2 regions of the Actinomyces sp. ICM39 genome follow, and region 2 is predicted to be linked to the other one. Evidence: riboswitches for the same ligand, from Rfam matches in the RefSeq annotation. Region 2 holds a riboswitch; the other holds the start of a gene.

Region 1 (6,012 bases), on a different contig from region 2:
TTGCATGCGACATTTGTCTGGGCCCGGCCTGCTGCCCTCGGGCGCCGCGGTCCGGCCACGCGGGAGATGCGACCCCCGATCCGCCCCGCAACGCAAAGCGTTGATAAAGGGAAGTGGGCCTCCGGTCAAGGCCGTGACAAGCCTTGATAATGGGAGGAAATGGCGCGTTTATGCCGGTCACACGTTAGAATTATTGCGCTGACCACACCACGTTCAACGGAGGGAATAAGGTGGATCTCTACGAGTATCAGGCCCGGCAGATGTTCAAGGAGCACGGCGTGCCCGTGCTCGACTACCGCCTGGCGTCAACCCCCGAAGAGGCGCGCGAGGGTGCGCGCGAGCTCCTGGCGGACGGTGCGTCGCTGCTGGTCGTCAAGGCGCAGGTCAAGACCGGTGGCCGCGGCAAGGCCGGCGGCGTTAAGCTCGCCCACACCGCCGACGAAGCCTACGAGAAAGCTGAGGCGATCCTCGGCCTCGACATCAAGGGCCACATTGTCAAGAAGGTCATGATCGCTGTCGGCGCGGACATTGCCGCCGAATACTACTTCTCGATCCTGCTGGATCGCTCGAACCGCCGCCACCTGGCGATGTGTTCGCGCGAAGGCGGCATGGACATTGAGACCCTCGCGAAGGAACGCCCCGAGGCCCTGGCCCGCGTCCCCCTCGATCCCACCGTCGGCATCGACGCCGAGGTCGCCCGCCACATCGCGAAGGAAGCGGGCTTCGACGAGGAAACGGCTGAGGCCATCGCCCCCGTCCTCGAAACCCTGTGGACCGTCTACCGCGACGAGGATGCGACCCTGGTCGAGGTCAACCCGCTGGTCTCCAGCCCCGACGGCTCCGTGTGGGCGGTCGACGGCAAGGTCACCCTCGACGACAACGCGCGCTTCCGCCACCCCGGCCACGCCGAGCTCGTGGACGTGGCCGCGCAGGATCCGCGCGAGGCCGCAGCGAAGGCAGCCGGACTCAACTACGTGCGCCTGGAGGGCCAGGTCGGCATCATCGGTAACGGCGCGGGCCTGGTCATGTCGACGCTCGACGTGGTCGCGATGGCCGGCGAGGAGTTCGGAGGAATGAAGCCCGCGAACTTCCTCGACATCGGTGGTGGTGCGTCGGCCGAGGTCATGGCGAAGGGCCTGGATATCATCCTCGGAGACGAGCAGGTTCGTTCCGTGTTCGTCAACGTCTTTGGCGGCATCACCGCGTGCGACCAGGTCGCCCGAGGCATCATCGGCGCGCTCGAGACGCTGGGCGACGCGGCCTCGAAGCCCCTCGTCGTGCGCCTTGACGGCAACAAGGTCGAGGAGGGTCGCGCGATTCTCGCCGAGGCTGCGCACCCGCTCGTCCACATGGAAGAAACGATGGACGGCGCGGCCCGGCGTGCAGCTGAGCTCGCAGCCGAGGCCTCGTCGAAGTAACGACCCGAGAACCGCAGGAGAACACTATGACTATCTTCGTCAACTCTGACACCCGGGTCATCGTCCAGGGCATGACCGGCGCCGAGGGCCGCAAGCATACCCAGCGCATGCTCAGCGCGGGCACGGCCATCGTGGGCGGCACGAACCCGCGCAAGGCCGGCACGACCGTCACCTTCGACGTGCAGGGCTACGGCCCGGGCGCCGACAAGGTGACTGACGGCCAGGTTGAGGTCCCCGTCTTCGGCACGGTTGCCGAGGCCCGCGAGGCCACCGGCGCGAACGCCTCCGTCATCTTCGTGCCCCCGGCCTTCGCGAAGGGCGCCGCCCTCGAGGCAATCGAGGCCGGGATCGAGACGATCGTCCTCATCACCGAGGGCATTCCCGTCCAGGATTCCACGATCGTCGTCGAGCGCGCGCTCGCGGCGGGCGTGCGCCTGATCGGCCCGAACTGCCCCGGCATCATCTCGCCCGGGCAGGCGAACCTGGGCATTACCCCGGCGGACATTACGGGACCGGGCCGCCTCGGCCTCGTCTCCAAGTCGGGCACGCTGACCTACCAGCTCATGTACGAGCTCCGCGACTTCGGCTTCACGACGTGCCTGGGTATCGGCGGCGACCCGGTCGTGGGCACCACCCACATCGACGCGCTGGCGGCTTTTGAGGCGGACCCCGACACGGACCTCGTCATCATGATCGGCGAGATTGGCGGCGACGCCGAGGAGCGTGCGGCCGCCTGGATCCAGGAGAACATGACGAAGCCCGTCGTCGCTTACATCGCTGGCTTCACGGCCCCCGAGGGTAAGACCATGGGCCACGCGGGCGCGATCGTGTCCGGTTCGTCCGGTACGGCTGCCGCGAAGGCGGAGGCGCTCGAGGCCGTGGGCGTGCGCGTGGGTCGCACTCCTTCGCAGACGGCGGAGATCGCGCGCGAGATCCTCTCGCGCTAACGTCACAGCACAAATCGGCCCGGGGTCGGCGCGCAGCGTCGCGGCCCCGGGCCGATTCTGACACTATGGGCCTGTGAGCGAGCGCATCAGAGAAGTACCCAGCCCCCGGCGGACCACGACCACGTACGTGGCGGATCGAGCGACGATCCGTGTGGCCGTCCCGCAGGGCTGGGCGCGCGGTGTGCTCGCGGGTGTTGAGGCAGCCTTTGCGGGCTGGGGTCTGATCACGGTGTTCACGATGATCGCCTACCTGACGCTGCGCTCGAACTCGTGGATGAATGACACGACGCCGCGTGATGCTCTCGGCCTGGGTGGTGACCTGTGGGCCGCCGTCATTGGCGGAACGTCGGTGGTTGGGGGAGTGCATTACCGCGCGATTCCGACGCTGGTGGGCGCTCTGCTGATCGTGCTGGTGCGGATTCTGCTGCGCGCGACGGCTGGTTTCCCGCGTAGCGCGGCGCTGTTCGCGGTGCCCGGTTTCCTGCTGACGTCGTGGCTGCTGGCGGGCGCGTCGGGCATCTATTCGCACTGGTGGACGGGCACGCTCGGCGCGATTCTGATTCCGCTGATCGGCTCGGTGTGGTTCGTTGCGTCGGGGTATTCGCGCGACAATGAGGCCCCGGCGATGCAGCACTGGATTTCGGGCGGCCTGAAGCTGGGAGGCCTGTCGGTCCTCGCGCTCGTGGCTGCGTCTGCGGTGGCGTCGGTGATTGCGCTCGTCGCGGGGTGGAGCCGCATGGCTGGGATCCAGGAGATTCTGGGTGCCGCCTCGGGCGCGGATACCGCTTTTATCGTGGGGGCTCAGTTGCTTTTTGCGCCCACGGTCATGGCGTGGGCTGCCTCCTGGTGGTCGGGCGCGGGTTTCTTGACGGCGACGGATTCGCTGCATTCTCCGGTGGTGGCGGGCACCGGCCCGATTCCGCCGATTCCACTCTTGGGCGCGGTCCCGGAGACGGCCCCCGGCATGTGGGTGATTCTTGCGCCGATCGCGCTGGGTATCGGCCTTGGCGTCGTCGCGTCGCGTTCGTTCCGTCGTGAGCACCTGCTGCACCAGACTGCCCAGGGTGTCCTGTCCTCGGTGATCGTCGCCTCGGTGACGGCCCTGTGGATGTGGAGTGCGACGATGAGCCTGGGGTCCGTGCGCCTGGCCTCGATGGGCCCGCGCGTGGGGTGGGCGACGCTCGCCCTGGTGCTTGAGATCGCCCTGCCCGCGCTGATCATTGCTCTGGCGACCCACCCGACGACGCGAGCCCTCCTCGGCGAGGGTGCCGGTCGCGTGCGCAACGAGGGCGAGGCCCTGCGCCGCCGCGCCGCCGAGCGCGCGTCCCGCGTGGGGGCCACTGCCTCGACGGCGGACGAGGCCTGGGCTGAGGCCTCCGATCCCGCTGAGACGGGCGACACGGAAGCAGGTGCCGACGAGGCCGGGGCTGAGGATCTCGAAGCGGTGGTCGACACGGACGAGCAGGCCGCGGACGAGATGCCCGGGGAGACCAGCGAAACTGCCGCCGAGGGTGCCGCGGACATCGAACCGGTCCAGGCCGAAGGTGACGAGGAAGACCCCGAGACGAAGGCGACGCGGCGCGAGGGCCTGAACTAGACTGGGAGTCGCCGCGACTGGCGAGGGTGGATGACCACCGGGGAGCGGCCGCATTTCCCGCGAGGCGTCGCCCGCCTGGGCGCCTGGGTTTGGTCTCAACCTGGAGGAACTATGTCCGTCTCCCTGGACAACCTGGAACCCATCGACGTGCGCCCGATCAAGCGGGCCCTGATCTCTGTGTATGACAAGACGGGCTTGGAGGACCTCGCTCGCGCCCTTGGCGAGGCCGGCGTGGAGATCGTCTCTACCGGCTCTACGGCTGCCCGCATCGCGGCCGCTGGCGTGGCTGTCACCCCGGTCGACGACGTGACCGGTTTCCCCGAGGTGCTCGAGGGGCGCGTGAAGACCCTGCACCCCTTCATCCATTCGGGCATTCTGGCCGATCAGCGTAAGGCCGCGCACCGCGAGCAGATCGTGCAGCTGGGCATCAAGGCCTTCGACCTGGTCGTGTGCAACCTGTACCCGTTCCAGGACACGGTCGCTTCTGGCGCGTCTTTTGACGAGTGCGTCGAGCAGATCGACATCGGCGGCCCGTCCATGGTGCGTGCCGCCGCGAAGAATCATCCGTCGGTCGCGGTCGTGACCTCTCCGGAGCGTTACGCGGACGTCGCCGAGGCCGTGGCGGGGGAGGGCTTCACCCTCGAGCAGCGCCGCGTGCTGGCCGCCGAGGCCTTCGCCCACACGGCGACCTACGACCTGGCGATTGCCGGTTGGTTGGCCGATGAGCTGGATCTTGAGGATGTGCGCGAGACCCTCGATGAGGCTGCCGAGTCTCACTTGGACGCCTCCGACGCGGCGTTCCTGGAGTCGCTGGGCTACCAGACCGAGGAAGACTACGTGGTGGCGGTGCCCGAGGAGGAGGGACATGCCTCGGGCATGCCCGTGTTCGTCGCCGACGCCTTCGAGCGCGTGGAGTCGCTGCGCTACGGCGAGAACCCGCACCAGGGCGCGGCCGTGTACCGCGAGATCGACGAGTCCTTCGAGGACGAGGATGCCGACGACGAGGCCTTGGCCCCGGGCATCGCGAACGCGCGCCAGCTGCACGGCAAGGCCATGAGCTACAACAACTACACGGATGGTGACGCCGCCCTCCGCGCCGCCTACGATCACGAGCGCCCCTGCGTCGCGATTATCAAGCATGCGAACCCCTGTGGTATCGCGGTGGCTGATGATGTGGCCGAGGCGCACCGCCTCGCGCACGCCTGCGACCCCGTGTCGGCGTTCGGCGGTGTGATTGCCGTGAACCGCCCGGTGAGCGTGGAGCTGGCCCGCCAGATCGTCCCGATCTTCACCGAGGTCGTGCTGGCCCCCGGCTACGAGGAGGGCGCGCTCGAGGTGCTGAGCGCGAAGAAGAACCTGCGCGTTCTGCAGGTTGAGCCCCCGGCTCGTGGCTCGTACGAGTTCAAGCAGATCAGCGGCGGCCTGCTGGTCCAGGAGCGCGACGATATTGACGCGCCCGGCGATTCCCCGGAGAACTGGACGCTCGCGGCCGGTGCTCCCGCCGACGAGGCGACGCTGGCGGACCTGGAGTTCGCGTGGCGCACGGTGCGCGCGGTTCGTTCTAACGCGATCCTGCTGGTCAAGGACGGCGCCTCGGTGGGCGTGGGCATGGGCCAGGTGAACCGCGTGGACTCCTGCAAGCTGGCAGTTGAGCGTGCGAACACGCTGGGCTCGCGCTCGACGGGTGACGCGGCGGCCTCCAACGTGGACAGTGCGGGCGGCGCTCGCGCGTCCGAGGTTGTGGCCGAGGCTCCCGAGCAGCGTTCCATCGGCGCGGTCGCCGCCTCGGATGCGTTCTTCCCCTTCGCGGACGGACTGCAGGTGCTCATCGACGCGGGCGTGAAGGCTGTCGTCCAGCCCGGCGGCTCGGTGCGTGATCAGGAGTCGATTGACGCTGCGAATGCTGCGGGCATCACGATGTACCTGACGGGAACGCGCCACTTCGCGCACTGATCAAACCCGTTCATGGGCTCCAGGGGGCGAGCGCCGGTGTGGCGCTCGCCCCCTGAGATTTGCCTCCGTGTGCTTGACAGGGAACGGCGGGCAGCAT
Region 2 (6,012 bases):
TGCAGAACGGCGGAGACGTTCAGGCGAGCACCCGCTCCGCCACGGGTGTCGTCTACGCCTCGTGCCACTGCTCCGACTTCGCCTTCCAGGACGCCTACCACTACCTGACGCTGGGCACCTCCTGGACGCGCGCCGACGAAATCCAGTGGGTCGGCGGCTGGGACGAGGCCACGGGCCGCCAGCTCGGCTGGACCCCCTACCGCCTGTCCTCCCAGCGTTTCACCGGCGCGTGGGCCCTCGAAATGGGCGACGACGGCGCGCTGTGGGCAGGCGGCGACTTCAACTACTCCTACACGTCGCTCACCTCGGGACAGTGGTCCGGCGGCTTCGTGCGCATGCCTGCGCGCAACGCTACCGCACCCGCCGTGCCCGCCAACCTGCGCGCCTCCGACGGCAACTCCCAGCAGGTGACCCTCAAGTGGTCCTCCGTGCCCGGTGCCGTCTCCTACGACATCCTGCGTGACGATCGTCCGATCGCCACCACGACCTCGAACTCCGTGACCGTGCCCCTGGGCGGCAAGAACCGCTTCTTCGTGCGCGCTGTCGCCTCCGACGGCCTGCGCGGCGCGTCCACGCACGCCTACGTGGTCGACTCCAACGGTAAGCCCGCGCAGCCCGACGATTCTTCGCTGCTCGTGGACGAGGACGACACCTGGGCGTACCACTGGTCGACCGATCCGGTCGCCGAGAACTGGGCCCAGACCTCGTTCGACGACTCTGCATGGAGCCGCGGTGCATCCCCGATCGGCTACGGCGGCCCCGGCCTCAACACGAAGCTGACCCCGGGCACGGCCAAGACCCGCCCCGTCACCACCTACGCGCGAATCAACTTCACGGTCGCTGATCCCACCGCCATCGGCGGCGTCAACGTCGCCGTGACGGCTGACGATGGTGCCGTGGTGTACGTCAACGGCAACGAGGTGGCTCGCCAGCGCATGGGCGATGGAACGGTTGACGCGTCTACATTCGCATCCGCCTCTGTCTCGACGCCCTCTGCGCGAGCCGACCGACAGCTGGTCTTCGTCCCCGCGGACAAGCTGGTCGCCGGCGCGAACACGCTGGCCGTCGAAACACACCTGAACTACCGCTCCAGCTCGTCGATGACCATCGACGGCATGGTCCAGGTCGTCACTAAGGGCAACGAGCCGGCACCCGCTCCCGCGCCCGAACCGGAGCCGGCACCCCAGCCGCAGCCGGATGTTCCGCTCACGCCTGACCCGGACAAGCCTCTCGAGGTCCTCGACGTGTCTGCGCTTAACTTCGGACCCTTCCTGTTCTCGGGCATGTACTGGAACTACTGGAACTCCAAGGAAGCGCCCGACGCCAAGTGGAACTCCACCGCCGACCTGTCCTCGTGGAAGCACGGCGCCAGCCCGCTCGGCTGGGGCGACCGCGACGCCGGTACGCCCTTCACGATGCCTGCGGCGAACCGAGCCATCACGAACTACTTCGTGCGTGACATCAACTTCGGTACCCTCAGCGCAGACTTCGAGCTCACCCTCGATGTCCGCGTTGACGATGGCGCAGTCATCTACGTCAACGGCACCGAAATCAAGCGCGTGAACATGCCGGAGGGCACGATCGACGCCAACACGCGAGCCTCCTCCAACGTGGGCCTCACTGCGGCGAAGAACAACCTCGTGCGGGTCACGGTGCCTCGCAAGGTGCTCAGGGACGGCGTCAATCGTATCGCGGTCGAATCGCACGCCAACTACGCGAACGCCGCATCCGTGACCTTCGATCTCAAGGCAAGCCTGGTGAGGTGATCTCCATGACCCTGACGTCTACCCCTGCCGGCGGCTCGGAAGAGGTCGAGGCCGCCGGCGCGGTCGGCGCCCTCGCGACCGACCCCGCGTTCGACGCCATGGCGCAGCGTGTGCTCACCCGCGGGCACACCACCACGTGGCTGAATCACTGGTCCCTCCTGCACGCCGACTTCCGTGCGCTCGCGCGCATGAACACAGTTGGCTTCGATGGGACACTGCTGCAGATGCGCCTGCGTGCAGCAGGCCACGAGGTCGCCCGAACCTCTGCTGACCTCGTTCTGCCGCATGTCTTCGACCGTCTCGCTGATGGCACTCGCATCACCCTCATTGGTGCTGTGCCCGAGGCTGGTCAGGCTGCAGCCGAGCGCCTGTCGCGTTTCGACGTCCAGGTCATCGACGGCTACGAGGGGCTGCGTCGATTCAAGGCGGATCCGTCTGTGCTCACCTCCTTCGATCCACGACTCGTGATCGTTGGCCTAGGCGCGGGTCTGCAGGAAGTCGTCGCTTCCGTCGTGCTCGAGCTCCTTCCCGAGGCCTCCGTGTGTACCGCGGGCGGCTGGATCGACCAGTATGCGCGTGCCGCCGACGACTACTTCCCGGACTGGGTGCATGCCGCCCGCCTCGGGTGGGCCTGGCGCATCGCGCATGAGCCGAAGCGCCTCACGAAGCGCTACACCGTCGAAGCCCTCGACTTCGTCGCTCACGCGCCCGAGCTCATCTCGCGGCTCGAGGCGATGGGTAGCTTCGACGATCTCGGACTGGTCGGTGGTGTGACGCTTCGCTGATAGAGGTTGACGCTAGTCGCTGTGAAGGAGGCCGGCCCTGCGGGGTCCGGCCTCCTTTGCATCGCCAGATCGACTGGTGACGGCTGTCGGCGTCTATGGATGCTGTGGCTGGTCTCGCATATGGCGACGTGCGCTGCATCAAGGTGGAAAGCGACAGGTCAGGCCCTCTTTCGTGCATGAGCAGTGGTCGGCTTTCGGGAGTGCATAAGGGGCGCGCACGAGGGAGGGAACGTGGCGCTGAACGTGTCTCAAAACGCTTCTTGATGGATGCTTAAAAAGGGTTATGCAGTGAATGGCGTGGCCCACATAAAACATTATGAGGGTGTGACGGCTCCCTGTAATGCAGGTGGTAAAGAGCGCTCCTGCGTTTAAGTGTCAAGCTCTCGTAAGAGTTGTGAACTGCTCACTGTGTGCACACTGCCGCGTAGTGTGAATCGAGCGCTATCGCACGGTGTTCGTTTGTCGACGTGGTCTCACAATGGGTGAGGCGCGCGTGTTTGCGCCGTCGTATGCGTTCTGGCAAGCCGCTGATGGAGCACGATGAGGTGTTGAGAATAAAGGTGTGGCCCGAGCCAATCGGCTCGGGCCACACCCAATCACACACAGAGAGGAAAGACTTAGTAGGCGCCCTCGTGACGCAGGAGCGCGGGAATAGTCTGGAGCATGATCCACGTGTCGAGGGTCAGGGAGCGGTGCTGGGCGTAGGAGAGGTCCAGGTGGACGGTCTCATCCCAGGAGAGGTTCGAGCGGCCGGAGATCTGCCAGAGGCCCGTAATGCCGGGGCGAACGGCGAACTTGCCCATGACGCGCGGCTCGTACTGAGCGACCTCGCTGGGGAGCGGGGGGCGCGGGCCAACGAGCGACATGTCGCCACGCAGCACGTTGAACAGCTGGGGCAGCTCGTCGATCGACGTCTTGCGCAGGAAGGCTCCGATGCGTGTAATACGCGGATCGTTCGCCATTTTGAACATGATCGAATTTCCGGCGGAAGAGTCTGCTTCGTTGGCCTCCATGAGGGATTCCTTGAGCTCTTCGGCGTCCACGCGCATGGTGCGGAACTTAAACATGGTAAAAGTCTTGCCGTCGAGCCCGACTCGCTCCTGGGTGAAGAAAGCGGGGCCGCCGTCGTTCAGGCGCACCATGAGGGCGACGATGATCCACAGCGGAGTCAGCAGGATAATGCCGAAGAGAGCTGCGAAAATGTCGCACATGCGCTTGATGGCGTTGTCGGCGGAGGCGGCAAGATCCGACGCGTGCTCGAATGCGAGAGCCGTGGATGCGGCTCGTGCGGTGGGCTTCGTCAAGGTTGTCATCTGTGCGTCTTCCTTCTACTTCCTCAAACTCAAATGCTGCATGTCGGTTAGAGCGGAGAAAACCGCTCCAAACTGGGATATTTACTGAGTAAATGATCCCCGCGCAACTCAGTCACCGTTAGGTGTTAACCCTAGTCTATCCATATGGTTAGCTTGGTTGCTAACCAAAGGGTTAAGTACAAGCGAAAAAAGGCTGTGATTTCGTGCACCTGACGAGTTGTGCAAGTCAGATCTGAAGGTCCTGTGACCAGCTGGTAGCTTGCTGACACCTTGGCAGAATGCGCGGAAAACCGCCGAGCGATAGACTGGTCAGCGTGTCGTGACTGGCGAACAGGTGGGCCACCACCGGGGAGCGACGCGTCGGCATCGATAGCCGCCCGCCTGGGCTAGAGGCCACTGCCAACCATCATCGGATGATCAATAGGAGAACCCCATGGATTCCCTCAATGACATGACACTTGCGCAGCTGGATCCTGAGATTCAGGCCGTTCTGGACGCCGAGCTTGGCCGTCAGCGTGACACCCTCGAGATGATCGCCTCGGAGAACTTTGTTCCGCGCGCCGTCCTCGAGGCGCAGGGCTCGGTCCTCACCAACAAGTACGCCGAGGGCTACCCGGGTCGCCGCTACTACGGTGGCTGCGAGTTTGTGGACGTCGCGGAGTCTCTCGCCATCGAACGTGCGAAGCAGGTCTTCGGTGGCGACTACGTGAATGTTCAGCCTCACGCTGGTGCGCAGGCCAACGCTGCAGCGCTCATGGCCATGGCGAATGTCGGCGACCCGATCCTGGGCCTGTCCCTGGCCCACGGTGGTCACCTGACCCACGGCATGCGCCTGAACTTCTCGGGTAAGAACTACAAGGCCGTCGCCTACGAGGTTGACCGTGAGACCATGCGCATTGAGCCCGAGAAGGTTCGTGAGGCTGCCCTTGCGGAGCGCCCGCGTGTCATCATCGCCGGCTGGTCCGCCTACCCGCGTCACCTCGACTTCCAGGCCTTCCGCGACATCGCGGACGAGGTCGGCGCCGCCCTCTGGGTGGACATGGCTCACTTCGCAGGCCTCGTGGCTGCGGGTCTGCACCCGAACCCCGTCCCCTTCGCCGACGTGGTGACGACGACCGTTCACAAGACGCTGGGTGGTCCTCGTTCCGGCATGATCCTGTCCTCGCGCGGCGAGCAGTGGGGCAAGAAGCTGAACTCTTCCGTGTTCCCCGGCCAGCAGGGTGGCCCCCTCATGCACGTGATCGCCGCGAAGGCCATCGCCATGAAGGTCGCGCAGACCGACGAATTCAAGGACCGCCAGCGCCGCACCCTCGAGGGCGCGCAGATCATTGCCGAGCGCCTGGGCGCTGACGATGCGAAGAAGGCCGGTATCAAGCTGGTCACGGGCGGCACCGATGTGCACCTCGTCCTCGTCGACCTGGTCGACTCTGAGCTCAACGGTCAGCAGGCCGAGGATCTGCTGCACGAGGTCGGTATTACCGTCAACCGTAACGCCGTTCCCTTCGATCCCCGTCCGCCGGCCGTCACCTCGGGCCTGCGCATCGGCACCCCCGCCCTCGCGACGCGCGGCTTCGACGCCGAGGACTTCGCCGAGGTTGCGGACATCATCGGCACGACCCTGTCCCAGGGTGCGTCCGGCGGCAACGTTGAGGTGGATGCCCTGCGCGCCCGCGTCAAGAAGCTGACGGACAAGCACCCGCTGTACGCTGGGCTCTGATCGTGAGGGCTCCCTGGGAGGGCCCCGCTGGGGTCTTGGATGGAAAGGCGACCGCTGCCGCCATTAAGTCGGAACTGAAGGCGCGCGTCGATCGTCTGCGTGAGTCCGGTGTTGTCCCGGGCCTCGGCACGATCCTCGTGGGTGAGGACCCCGGGTCCGTTGCCTACGTCGCCGGAAAGCACCGTGACTGTGCGGAAATCGGCGCCGAGTCGATCCGCGTGGACCTGCCCGCTGACGCGACGCAGGAGCAGGTGGAGGCCGCGATCGATCAGCTCAACGCGGACCCCGCCTGCACGGGCTACATCGTGCAGCTGCCGTTGCCGCGCGGAATCGATACGAACGCTGTTCTGGAGCGTATCGACCCCGCGAAGGATGCGGACGGCCTGCATCCGATGAACCTTGGGCGCCTCGTGCTGCGAGGCTCGGGTCCC

The links. Region 2 has a riboswitch for ZMP and ZTP ahead of glyA (serine hydroxymethyltransferase). Riboswitches for the same ligand answer to the same signal wherever they lie in the genome.
Region 1: it holds a riboswitch for ZMP and ZTP, as region 2 does, so the genes downstream of both, purH (bifunctional phosphoribosylaminoimidazolecarboxamide formyltransferase/IMP cyclohydrolase) here and glyA (serine hydroxymethyltransferase) in region 2, are expected to answer to the same signal.

Annotation. Positions count from the first base shown of each region.
Region 1 covers NZ_ALCB01000099.1:2,140-8,151, reverse strand. Annotated here, with positions in the region: gene sucC (ADP-forming succinate--CoA ligase subunit beta) at 231-1,418, shown strand; gene sucD (succinate--CoA ligase subunit alpha) at 1,445-2,365, shown strand; gene HMPREF1137_RS06140 (cell division protein PerM) at 2,439-3,962, shown strand; ZMP/ZTP riboswitch at 3,966-4,050, shown strand; gene purH (bifunctional phosphoribosylaminoimidazolecarboxamide formyltransferase/IMP cyclohydrolase) at 4,074-5,915, shown strand.
Region 2 covers NZ_ALCB01000096.1:16,316-22,327, forward strand. Annotated here, with positions in the region: gene HMPREF1137_RS05985 (fibrinogen-like YCDxxxxGGGW domain-containing protein) at 1-1,766, shown strand, start outside; gene HMPREF1137_RS05990 (WecB/TagA/CpsF family glycosyltransferase) at 1,772-2,551, shown strand; gene HMPREF1137_RS05995 (sugar transferase) at 3,169-3,864, opposite strand; ZMP/ZTP riboswitch at 4,174-4,258, shown strand; gene glyA (serine hydroxymethyltransferase) at 4,298-5,581, shown strand; gene HMPREF1137_RS06005 (bifunctional methylenetetrahydrofolate dehydrogenase/methenyltetrahydrofolate cyclohydrolase) at 5,584-6,012, shown strand, end outside.